DNA from 4 places in the Paenibacillus pedocola genome. Region 2 is predicted to be linked to each of the others. Evidence: riboswitches for the same ligand, from Rfam matches in the RefSeq annotation. Region 2 holds a riboswitch; each other region holds the start of a gene.
What was found. Region 2 has a riboswitch for cyclic di-GMP ahead of QU597_RS04730 (PA14 domain-containing protein). Riboswitches for the same ligand answer to the same signal wherever they lie in the genome.
Positions count from the first base shown of each region.

Region 1: another riboswitch for cyclic di-GMP. It lies ahead of QU597_RS25275 (DUF6612 family protein); the one in region 2 lies ahead of QU597_RS04730 (PA14 domain-containing protein).
Region 3: another riboswitch for cyclic di-GMP. It lies ahead of QU597_RS03035 (transglutaminase-like domain-containing protein); the one in region 2 lies ahead of QU597_RS04730 (PA14 domain-containing protein).
Region 4: another riboswitch for cyclic di-GMP. It lies ahead of QU597_RS27505 (flagellar assembly protein A); the one in region 2 lies ahead of QU597_RS04730 (PA14 domain-containing protein).

Region 1 covers NZ_CP134223.1:5,700,449-5,703,573, forward strand. The annotation lists gene QU597_RS25270 (ABC transporter substrate-binding protein) at 1-671, opposite strand, end outside; gene QU597_RS25275 (DUF6612 family protein) at 861-1,760, opposite strand; cyclic di-GMP riboswitch class I at 1,802-1,893, opposite strand; gene lacZ (beta-galactosidase, LacZ type) at 2,040-3,125, opposite strand, start outside.
Region 2 covers NZ_CP134223.1:1,096,614-1,099,738, reverse strand. The annotation lists gene QU597_RS04730 (PA14 domain-containing protein) at 1-1,939, opposite strand, end outside; cyclic di-GMP riboswitch class I at 1,952-2,031, opposite strand; gene QU597_RS04725 (sugar phosphate nucleotidyltransferase) at 2,170-3,125, opposite strand, start outside.
Region 3 covers NZ_CP134223.1:689,409-692,533, forward strand. The annotation lists gene QU597_RS03020 (glycosyltransferase family 2 protein) at 1-488, shown strand, start outside; gene QU597_RS03025 (GtrA family protein) at 478-879, shown strand; gene QU597_RS03030 (class D sortase) at 932-1,582, shown strand; cyclic di-GMP riboswitch class I at 1,703-1,783, shown strand; cyclic di-GMP riboswitch class I at 1,858-1,938, shown strand; gene QU597_RS03035 (transglutaminase-like domain-containing protein) at 1,953-2,762, shown strand.
Region 4 covers NZ_CP134223.1:6,196,676-6,199,800, reverse strand. The annotation lists gene QU597_RS27505 (flagellar assembly protein A) at 1-1,110, opposite strand, end outside; cyclic di-GMP riboswitch class I at 1,140-1,230, opposite strand; gene QU597_RS27500 (FUSC family protein) at 1,430-2,530, opposite strand; gene QU597_RS27495 (ABC transporter ATP-binding protein) at 2,837-3,125, shown strand, end outside.

The DNA of each region.
Region 1 (3,125 bases), 1.9 Mb from region 2:
TAACCCTTAGCTTTTACCTTGGCAGCTGCTTCGAAGAACTTATCCCAGCCCGGGCCAATTTCGGTTTTGATTGTAGCAGGATCGTCTGTTCCAAACACATCCTTGGCAAGCGAGCGGCGATAGATGAAGGCACCGCCAGTCGCCTGGTAGCCTAGACCCTTCAGCTGTCCGTCTTTACTGCCGATATCTACGGAGTATTGGGCGATGCCCGCATCCTTAACCATCTGGTCATCAAGGCCCAGGTCAGCATAATTCGCTGCATAGGAGGAAGCGTCGCCTTGCGTATACTTGAGCACGAATGCTGATTCTGCTGCATAAATGTCCGGGGCATCTTTACCACCAGCAGCCAGGGCCTGGTCAAGAGCTGGCTGATAAGCGCCATCGGTAGTAGCAATAACTGTGGTTTTGAACTCTACATTTGCATCAGGATGGGTTTCAATATACTTTTTGGTCATGTTCGGAATCTCATCCGTGAAACTCCAGAGATTGATGGTGACTTTCTCACCATTGCTCTTTGCCGGAGCTTCGGTAGCGTTTGCAGCCGGGGCTGTAGTTGGGCTTGATGCGTTTGAGTTCGAGTTTGAATTTGAGTTACCGCCGCACGCTGCGAGAGCAGATGACATCACGAGCAATGTGGAGATTCCTACTAAAACACGTTTCATACTTTTCATACTTTGCCTCCCCTTTTTTTCTTAATCACTCGGTTTTATGTAACCGCATTCATATTATAGAACCTAGGGATCCCGGACATAAGTCACCTGCCATTGGGAGAAATTCCACTATTTTTGGATTTCACTCCCTATTAGACAAAAAAAGACACCCGGGCTATGCCCGGGCGCCTCATGCTCTCAAATGTTCTATTATTCTAGTTCAGCAGGTTTTGTAATCGGTGTAACCTTGTTGTTCTTAGAATATTTAGCTTCAATTTTTGTGGTATATGTATCCTTTGTTCCGTCCGCAGCCAGCGCATAACTTAGATCCACGGTCAGCTTTTCTGTCTGCCAGGTCTTGGTATTGAGGAACAATTTCCAGGTCGCGCTTTTCGGCTCCAGCGTCTCGCCGTCCCAGAGATTTTCCTGGTCGTAGAGGGCAATGAGTCCCTTAGCCGCTGCCGGATCGGTTACCGTAACCTGCAGAACAGTCTGGGTGCCGACAGTAGTAACTTTCATCGACTTTTTAACATTTTTAACCGAATTCAGCATCGATGCAGGATCATACTGGGCTTTGGAATAAAAAGACTCCCATTCCTGCTTCTCCAGTCCAAGCCAATACTGTGCCTCAGGATCGATGGGCTCTCCGTCGCCGTCCGTTACTGCATCAGAGCTGCTAACCTCTCCATCTTCTCCGGTATCTGCGGCTGTATCCTCAGAATCAGCAATAAGTTCGCTTCCGTCTACAAGATAGTAGAATTCCTTATCATTGGCATATAAATCGTAAGATGTTTCCAGTAAACTGATATCCACATTGCCTGCAGCCGCAAAATTCGGCAGACGGCTGATATCCAGCTTCAGCGTGTTGGTGTTGCTGACCTTCACTCCGCCGGTCTGAATCTCCTGTTTCTTGATCACATCCAGGTGGAAATTTTTCAGCGTTTTGGCAGCTGCTGTTACTTTGCCGATGACTTGATCCACGGTAGGCGGTTTGGCAGCTGTTGTTGCTGCTGAGGCTACTTCAGGACCAGGCATCCAGCCCACCGTTCCGGACAGCAGCAATGCACCTGCGGCCATAATTGTACCTACTGTTTTTGAAACCTTCTTCATGTAGTTCCCCTTTCGGGTCCTTGCGTTAATCATAGATATCCCTATGCAGCCTGGCAATCATGACCGTCTATCCGGCGGCTTTAGACCCATGGCTTTGTGTCATCCTCTTTCGGGGATTTTACCTTTAACGCGGACATTCGATTATTGGATTTAACTTCCGGGATGCTTGTCCCTTTAATAATTTATCATGGTTATAATTACCTGTAAAACAAAACCGGTCTTAGTCCCCTGCAATTCAGGACCAAGACCGGTTTGTGGTTTATAAATTCGCTTAATGCGCTATACTTCTCCCGTTCCCACACTGGAAAGGAAGAACTCATATTCAAGGGTTTGCTCTGCCGGAATCGTATATTCCTTATGCACCGGCGCGCCCCAGCTATCATCTCCGCCTACACCCATTTGTCTTCCGGCTACCGTCACTACAGTGTAGTGAACCGGCGGGAGCTCAAACGGATGTGCGGCATGCTCCAGCTCGAATGCAGTATAAGGAGACAATGTACACTCTACAGGAGCGTTTGCGGGAGCTGTGATCTGCAGGCCGATCCCCGCTTCATCGGTAATCTTCACACGGCGTACACCGGTACGGTTACCGGATTCCTGCGGCACGAGATACCTGGACGGCAGCTCCTGCACCTTCCGGCTGAACACGCCAAGTCTGGCGCCGAACGCACGGTCGATGTAGTTCTCCTCAGGTCCCATCGCATACCATTCCGACTGATTGTAATCCGCTGACATTTTGAAGGATAAAGCCACGATTGGCAGGTTCGGAAGTCCGGCAGCACCGGTATAACGCGTACGTACTCTTACTGTTCCGTCACCGTAGACGGTATAAGCTGTCTTGAACGCCAGCTCTTCATGAATACTGAACCGGTAATCGAAGCTTACCGTTACTGAACCTTCCTGCTGCTCAAGGCTGACCTCAACGCATTTGCGTGCCAGACTTGCCGCATACCAGGTTCCGGCATGGTACCCGAGCTGGGTTCCCTTGTCATTGTCGGTAGTCGCACGCCAGAACAGCGGGGCCGGAGGGGCCTCAATCATTTCGTGTCCATGGTAGTTCAGCGACACCAGCGAACCGACCTGTTTGGAGAACAGCACAGTGAAGCCTTCACCGAGGACGCCGATCTGCACATCCCCTTCCACAACCTTAAGTTCGCCGGCTGGCAGCTCTGCTTCAGTCTCCTCTACTACAAAGACAGACTCGCCGAAGGCAATTTCATATCCCGCTTCGGCCCAAAGCTCTTCTTCCTTCAGCACCAGGGAAGCCTGAATGCTGTATTCGCCCGGAGTTCCTTCCGTCTGCGGAAGCTCAATCGGTACCAGCACTTCACTTTGCGGAGCTGTATTAACTTCAGCAGTCCACTT
Region 2 (3,125 bases):
CTGCTGTCGGCGCTGGCGTTGGTGCTGCTGTCGGCGTTGGTGCCGCTGTCGGCGTTGGCGTTGGTGCCGCTGTCGGCGTTGACGTTGGTGCCGTTGTCGGCGACACTGTTACTGTCTGCACCATGGCCAGCGAATTCGTCACCAATGATGATTCTGCAGTACTTATAGATGATGTGGAACTTTTCAAGAACAATGCGCTTGAAGGAACGGTTACTTTGGCCTGGCTGGGACTCTGCCACATCATACGGATATTGGCATCACCGGCATTTTCATAATATTCTACTTTAATGTCATAATACTGTCCGGCTTTCAGGGCAATGCTTCCGGTACGCTCGGTACCGCTCTGCTTCATCCAGCTGTCGATAACGGCTGTTCCATTCACATAAACACGGATACCATCATCCGATGTTGTATAGAATTGATAGGTTTCACTATAAGAAGGCTTAATCAGGCCGGTCCAGCGTACGGAAAAAATATCTACAGGCAATGAAGCATCCGGTGATGCCTGACGCCAGTTGAAATTAAGCAAACTATCATTGCGTACCAGCACAGGCGTGCCGGACAGCGTCATATTCTTGAAATATTCACCTGCAAGCCCGTTTACCAACGGTACCGGTGCCTGCAATGTATTTTCAGGTACAGGAGTCGGCGTTGGCGTTGCCGTTGGTGTCGCTGTCGGCGTTGCCGTTGGCGTTGCTGTCGGCGTTGCCATTGGCGTAGCTGTCGGCGTTGCCGTTGGCGTTGCTGTCGGCGTTGCCGTTGGCGTTGCTGTCGGCGTTGCCGTTGGCGTAGCTGTCGGCGTTGCCGTTGGCGTAGCTGTCGGCGTTGCCGTTGGCGTTGCTGTCGGCGTTGCCGTTGGCGTAGCTGTCGGCGTTGCCGTTGCGCCCGGGACTGTCCACGCCTTATATTCATCCCGGGTCAGGGTGTAGCTGTCATTCATAAAGCTTGTGATTGTAGTCGTGCTGTTGTTATCATAGAGCATTTTTCCCCAGTTCATCATATAAACGTAATTCTTCTGGTAGAGCTGCAGCTTAGCTGTACTCGGCATTTCACCATTCTCACCGATGCCGACCGGCTTACCGGCAGCCAGACTAACCAAGCTGTCATAATATCTATTCATATAATCATTATTGTATATATCAGCTGCAAGTACATCGACCTTATTCGCACCAGGATAGGTCAGCTCATAGGGATCAGACCAGGCATTCGGAGCATTCGGATTCCATACCCACAGCAGATTGTTAAGTTTATGATAATTAACAAACCGATCATACATAATATTCCAAAGATCAGTGAAATTGCTCTTCTTTCCCCACCAGAACCAGTCACCGTTCATCTCATGGTAAGGTCTCCAGAGTACGGGAACTCCTGCATCCCGCAGGCTTTTGAGTGAAACTGCAACTTTATCGAGGTCGGCAATCAATGCATTGTACTGTGCCGTACCTGGTGTTATATATTTGTTGAACTCTGCTTGTGTTAATGATTTCTGCACATTTGCCCAATCATACGTAGTGCCCGGCAGATTCTCATGAAAAGTCATTGCTACGATACCGCCCGATTTGGCCCAGTTGATAGCACTATTGACTACATTCTTCCGTTGCGTTGCAGCAGTGCTTTCCGATTGTCCGCTGATTACTCCAAGCTCATATCCGTGAAGTGCGGCATATTGTCCGCTTGTTCCTTTCAGCTTGTTGCTAAATTCATCCGGGCTCTCCAGATAGTCATGCTGGCCTGAAATAATTCCTTTTCCGGAAATAGAATACAGGTTACCAAGGAGCTTGACGGCTTCAGCTGAAGCGTCCGGATTAACTGGCACAGCTGTACTTGAAGCTGCTTTAGCCGGGGAAGGTGCAAGTCCTAGTCCAAGCGGTACTGCGGACAAAAACACAGCCAGAGACAACACGGCGGACAACAGACGAAACTTACGGTAAGTTTTCAAAATGATCTTCCTTTCGGTAGCCAGGCTGCCACTTTTAAGAGGCCCTATAGCTTTGCGTCCCTATCTTTCGAGTAGGTTTGCCTTTGTCGTTTTGGAAGGATTTCTCCTTCTTACCGTAAGTATCGACTCTATTAAGTTGTAGGTTTATAGCAAAAATTAAGATTTCTTAATAAATGGTTCTTAATACCTGTTTTGGATTTGTAACAATTGGTTAAATAGATTATTTAGGCCTACGAAATGAACTGTTGTAATGCTATATCCTTCCAGTCCAAGGTGATTCGGATATTATCCTCTTCCACCAGCTCAGATCCGGTCTGCACTTCGATAAACTCCACATCCGTCAGCGCAAGGATCGCATGTTTGGTGCCTTCAGGGATGCGAACCACATCGCCCGCCTTCACATTATGCATTTTCTCGTTAATCACAATGCTGGCTTCCCCGCTTACAAAGGTCCAGATTTCACTGCGTTTGCGGTGCAGCTGGTAGCTGATGTTCTTGCCCTCTTCAATAAAAATCCGCTTAGTCAGGACTTCATTGCCCTCATCGTACTTCACATAATCAATGACCTTGTAATGGCCCCAGCGGCGTTCCTCGAACATCGGTCTTTGCTCGTAAGACTTCAGCACTTCTTTGATCCGTGGACTTTCCGCTTTATGCGTAACCAAGATGCCATCCGGGCTGGCGGCGATAATTAAGTCCTTCGCCCCGATGACTGTAATCGGAATATCCAGCTCATTGATCAGGCAGGTTCCCTCAGAATCGGCAGTGACAACACCTTTCCCTACCAGATTGCTGCTCATTTCTTCAGTCAGTGTATTCCAGGTACCCAGATCCTTCCAGAAGCCTGCATAAGGCTGAACCACGATATTCTCCTCTTTTTCCACCACTTCGTAATCAAAGCTGATGGAGGCAAGCAGTTTATACTGCTTCTGCAGTTCCTCGTAGTTAAGCGGCAGCCCTTTGCGCTGCAGAATATCAAGCAGATAACCTAAGCGGAAAGCGAACACCCCGCAATTCCAAAGGGCTCCTTTGCTGATCAGACCTTCGGCTTGTACACGGTCAGGTTTTTCCTGGAAATGGCTCACTTGCAGATATCCGCTTGTTCCCGCCTCAGCAGTGGTAGGGATGATATATCCGTATTTCTCTGACGCATGTTCAGGAACTACGCCCATCAGCGCCAGATTTG
Region 3 (3,125 bases), 410 kb from region 2:
AAGTATGCGATGTGCTGCGTGGACTGAAGGAGAAGAATCGTTATGTCAGAGGTCTGGTGAGCTGGGTGGGCTTCCGGCAGACGATGGTTGAATATGTACGGGAGGAGCGGTTCGCCGGAGAGACTAAGTACCCGCTGAAGAAAATGATCCGGTTTGCGCTCGACGGCATCACCTCCTTTTCACATAAGCCGCTCAAAATAGCCTCATATATAGGCTTTTTCCTGTCCTTCTCCAGCTTCCTGTACCTGTTCTTTGTATTGTTTCAAAAGTTATTTACTTCCTGGACGGTTCCCGGCTGGGCTTCCATAGTGGGTGTCAATTTACTATTTAACGGTATCGTGCTGATGCTGCTTGGGGTAATCGGAGAATATATCGGACGTATTTATGATGAATCCAAGGATAGACCGCTCTATATCGTGCGCGAAACCAAAGGCTACCGTGACGGAGAGCATGATGAAATGCGAGAGGACAATGACGATGGCAGATAAGAGGCTGAACGCGGGGGTTATCCAGTTTTTAAAATTCAATGCCGTAGGGCTGCTGAATACGCTGATTGATTTTGCAGTATTTACCCTGCTTCATTCACTGGGGATGATCAATACCCCGGCACAGATCATTTCTTATAGTGCAGGAACAGCAAACAGCTTCTTTTGGAACAAAAAAGTGACTTTTCGTGACCGTGACGCCGTTAAGGCTGGATCTGACCGGCTGCAGCTGGTGAAATTTATCGTACTCAATCTGGTGGTGCTTGGAATATCAGTGCTGCTGATGCATCTTCTGACAGACAGCTTCGGGCTTCAGGTATTGATTGCCAAGGTGCTCGTTACGTTTGTCACTGTGATTATCAATTTCTTCGGAAGCCGCATGTGGGTATTTTAAGACAAATATTAGAACAGGGCTTGCCCGGTTCCAGACTAACGGGGTGATGTATATGCGGAAGTTTTCCTATTTGATTATACTGGCCGGAATCCTTGTCATGCTGTATCCGAAAGCGAACGAGTGGTATAACGACAGACAACAGGATAAATTGCTGAAAGAGGCCGAACAGGCTTATAGTGAGATAGCCCCGACCTCTCAGCCGGATCTGGAAAAACCGTACGCAGAGGTGACTCAACTGCTCACAGAGGAATCAGCAGATGAAGAACAGGTGCAGCCATCAGCACAGCCCTCCCCGGAGATTAAGGTGGGCGGTAAGATCATCGGAATTATCCAGATTGACCGGATTGACTTGAAGCTGCCTGTTTTAGAGGGGGCGACCAAGTCTAATATGAAGCATGCTGCTGCCCATATGAAGGAGACGGCTCCGCTCGGCGAAGTCGGAAATGCAGCTATTGCCGCTCACCGGTCAAGAACTACGGGAAGACTGTTCAACCGGTTGAATGAAGTGAAGATTGGAGACACAATCTCGATCAAAACGAGTACAAAAGAGTACCAATACGAGGTTTATGATATTTCCGTAGTAGAGCCGACGGATGTATCGGTGCTGAATGGAGATAACATTAATAAAATCCTTACTCTGATTACTTGTGATCCGCTGGTAAATCCGACACACCGCTTGATAATCCACGCAAAATTGTCCTGATTTGAGGCTAAGGAGCTGTGACCCGAATTATGAAGAATTTTAGTGGAAAATGGTAGGAATCTAGCAATTTGGGGCTTGTATATAGATGACAATATGATACTATATAACTATAAAAGCTATACACGATAACGGCAAACCTATCGAAAGGTAGGGACGCAAAGCTAGAGGGCCTTCCCGAAAGGATGGCAGCCAGCTACCGAATGAGGGGCTTTTTTTGTTTGCTTTTTTGAGAGAAATCTAGCATTTATTGGTAGATGAGAGAACAGATAAAGCTGCAACGATAACGGCAAACCTATCGAAAGGTAGGGACGCAAAGCTAAAGGGCCTTCCCGAAAGGATGGCAGCCAGCTACCGAAAGGGGTTTTATCCAATGAAAAAGTTCTATTTTATGTTATTAACGTTGTTTGTCGTAGTCACTTCCGTTCAGACAAGCCCAGCTTCAGCTGCAACTGCAACTACGGGCTGGTTAAATACAGCGAAACTGGATCAGGGCGTTGTCGAAGTTTCCTATGATGTCCCCGCAGACAAGCGTATCAAAGTCATGATCACTAAGGATGGCAACAGCTACACCTACAACTTATATGCTTTTCAATCCACAGAATCCTTTCCACTGCAACAGGGGAATGGCACATATAAAGTATCTATTCTTGAGAATACAAGCGGCAACAAATATAAAGTAATTTCTTCCGAAAATGTAGAACTTAACTTGAGCAATGCCAACGCCGTATACCTGAGTTCCGTACAGAACGTCAAATGGAGCTCCTCCGATAAATCCATCCAGAAAGCTAAACAGCTTACGCAAGGCCTGACAACAGATGAAGCTAAAGTAACAGCCATCTATAACTACATTGTTGCAAATGTGAAGTACGACTACAAACTGGCTGCAACTGTAACGCAGGATTATATCCCCAAGAACGACAACACATTGCTCACCAAAAAAGGGATCTGCTACGATTATGCTTCGCTATTTGCAACCATGCTGCGCAGTGAAGGAATCCCGACTAAATTGGTAATGGGCAATACCAGTTATGTTTCAACGTACCATGCTTGGAATGAAGTATTGCTTAACGGTAAATGGGTAACAATCGATACAACAGTTGATGCCGGGTTGACTAAGAACAGTAAAGAAACAGCATTGATCAAAATAGCAAGCAAATATAGCGCTGCAAAATTCTATTAATAATTCATTATATAAACCCCAGACAATACGTGAGATAACCTGCTTAAGGATTAAGCAGGTTATCTTTTTTAGTTAAGGGGGTTGCTTTTCAATAGGTATCTGCGGTATTATAGGTAAGCGTTGTTAGAGCGCACGAAAGTTTGACTGAAATGACCGAATAAGAAATTTCAGAAAAAGCTTGCGTTTCTAAATCAAACGTGATATATTATAAGAGTTGCTGGTGGCGAGCTAATCGACACTGACAACGAGCTTGATCTTTGAAAACTGAACAACGAGTGAGTATCGGAAATCACTTCGGTGAGATCCGAAATTAGAGAATGCAAATTCTCGTCAGATGTTTCAAAATGAGCAATCGCTCTTTCT
Region 4 (3,125 bases), 1.4 Mb from region 2:
GATTACAATGCTGCCTGTGGCGGCAATCACAGCACCCTGGACATCGCCGTATATGTAGACATTGCCTAAAGCCTCAATGATGGATTGGTCCCTGACTCCTTCCGGTGCAACCACATCCCCTGCGAACATAAAGGCTCCGTCTGCTGTGTCCATGCCCCCTGGCATAATATAGGCAGACGGGAAATCAATACTCACCAGCGGTGTGCCGATGCCTGTGATCCGGGGTCTTCCTTCACGCAGTGCGATAATTTCTCCGTCTGGTAGCAGCGAGGTATCGGCGGCGTGCATCAGGCGGATATCTTCCGGCTGGGGTGACGGCAGAATGCCGCCATACACGTCAAAGCCGGGCAATCCTTCCCGCGGAGGCAATTTGCGGGCAAGCACTTCTCCCGGCTGGACAGACGCAATCCCCGGATAACCCAGATAATTCATAGGGTCGGGAGCTTCCGAACTGCTGAATTCTTCGGTCATATCCGGATGCAGCAAGAGCTCCAGCCGGCCGTTGGTACCGGGAACCGGGGTTTTGCCCACAGCAATGCAGACCGGAAGATAGGTCGGATTATTCAATTCGGCGTAAAGGGCAGGGATGTTGAGATTAGGGATGAAGGAGCTCTTCGGAAAGCCGGCCAGAATCTGATCTACAGTCAGCTTAGACAGCAGCAGATCATAGTCCGGCTCCGCCCGGACAGAGACTTCGGCGGAGGCGGGGCAATTCACAAGCTTCCAGGAGTACTTCTCCACACGGTAGAGGGTAAAGTAGGCTCTGAGCTTATCCTCGGAAATAGTAATCTGGTATTGCGGCTTCTCGCTGATCTCCCAGCTCAAATGATTGGCTGAAGTGACCCTGGTAGGTTCAGTTACCTTCCCGCCGTCTATCTTCAGGACGACAGGGTGAACAGCAGAAATCAGGGCAGCCTTGCCGCCTCGTAAAGGGGGGGTGATGAAAATCTGATCATTCTGTACAATGATTATTCCATCCTTATCTTCATTTCCGCCCATTCCGCTGACCGGATAGGACGGGGTAGAGGACTCCATGGGGAAAGTAGTGCTAAAGGCCGGCATTGTTTTATTGAACACATGCCGGGAATGGTCAAGGGTGCGCTGCGGCATAGGTATAACCTCGCTTTTCGTATTATCAAACCGGCAGCCTGGCAGCCATGAATGCACAGCGGCATTGTTAGGCCCATTGCTTTGCGTCCCGCCCTTTCAGGCAGTTTGCCTTTATACATGAAACATGATAAATACTCAGCATGAGGTCATTTGATGAAGTGTTCGACAATAAAATGATCATAACTGGTACTATAGTACTGAATTTCGACAAATTCTTTAAACAATCCTAATTTTATTCCTAGATGAGCAGGTTTTCAACTGTAATTTCACCTGAAATATATAAGATTTTGCATCAGCAAAAAAAAGGACACTCCCAAGCTTAAAGCTTGTGGGAGAGTCCATTATTTACAAGATGAATACCGCGCGCTGCTTCGGTTCTTGCCGGCAGAGGTGCGGCTGAAACTGCCGCATAATCGGCCTGTTCGATGACCTCCAGCACCCGGTTGAGGTGAGAGAAGACAGCACCGAGGTCGCGGATAGCCGTCAGCGGGCATATTCCCTGCAGCTCGGAGAACCAGGCCAGCTGCAGATCACGGGCATGCCGGAGCGACTCCTGCAGTGAGCGCTGGACTTCGGCGTCCGACAATGTCTTGGTCCCGTACAGGGCGATGCAGTCGGCAGTTGCGCCGGCAACCTCCACCATCCAGTCTGCGGCAGCATAATGCGCGGGCAGCAGAGAGAGCTCGTCGGCAATCTCTTTGACGTAGAAGTGAACCTTCTGCAGATGGGCCGTAGCCTGCGTCAACCCGCGCAGTCCGCTGCGGCAGGGGTAGTGCGATAAGGTGAATTGCATTTCATGGCGCAGCCGGACACTCTTCGCGAGCAGTTCCCCGGAGCGGGTCAGCGCCTTCTGGGCTTTTGCTGCGTCTCTGCCGCCAGTGGCCATCCCGCTCAGGGAATCCGCCAGCAGCAGGCTTCCTTCGAGTGCCAGGCTTTTCACCTTGACGAACCCTTTGGGCGGGACGATAATCATATTGATCAATAAGGCAATCAGTACGCCGATCAGGGTCTCGGCAACCCTCCACACAATATAGTGATCATGGTAGAAGGTAAGCGCGAGAACAGAGGTCACGCCAACCTGTGAGACAGCCTGAATATTAATCCGGCACGCGGTGGCAATACCGATACCCAGCAGCAGGATCAGCAGGATCGAGAGAATACCGATATCCAGGAAGCGGCCGACAATCAGGCTGACCGTTCCGCCGAGCACAATGCCCAGCAGGCGGTAGAGGCCTTTTTCAAGCGAGGCTTTAACTGTTCCTTGGGTGATCAGAATAGCTGCAAGCGGGGCAAAATATAAGTAATGGTCACCGTACAGACTATGAACTGCCACCCAGGAGAGCGATGCAGCCAGAGTGATCCGTATCATATAAAGGGATAATCCAAATTTCTCAAGGCGGTCTTGTAACCCCTCGTTCATTTCAGTCATCTTCTTTCATAAAAAGAGGAATTTTCAAAGTATTTTCAGACGGTTTCATTATAGCACCTCATACGCAGCGTAAAGGGGGCTATTTTTTACGAACTTGTTAAGATTCTGCAGGGCTATAAGCGTTGTTAGCTATCGCATATATGGGATACATCCTATATCATATATGATATGAAATGCTGTCGAAGCGGAGGGACAGAATTGTCGCCTAGGCAGTGCTGAGCCCGTCAAGGCCGATTGTGCGCTGTTAGATGAGGGTAAAAAGGTTTGTAATACATAAGGTAAGGGAGGTCGTTAGCTATCGCTACCCCGGAAGGCACTATTATTTCTTTTGACCAGGTTACTAAGCAATATGATGATGAGGAGGCCGTGTTAAAAGGTGTCAGCTTCGAAATCGAACGCGGTAAATTCTATACACTGCTGGGACCGTCCGGCTGCGGCAAGACGACCATTCTGCGTCTGATCGCCGGTTTTGCCGAACCGACTGAAGGCTCTATTTATCTAAACGGTAAAATGATCAACCACATTCCCGCCAATGAGCGTCAGGTAAACACGGTGTTTCAGGATTATGCCCTGTTTCCCCACCTGA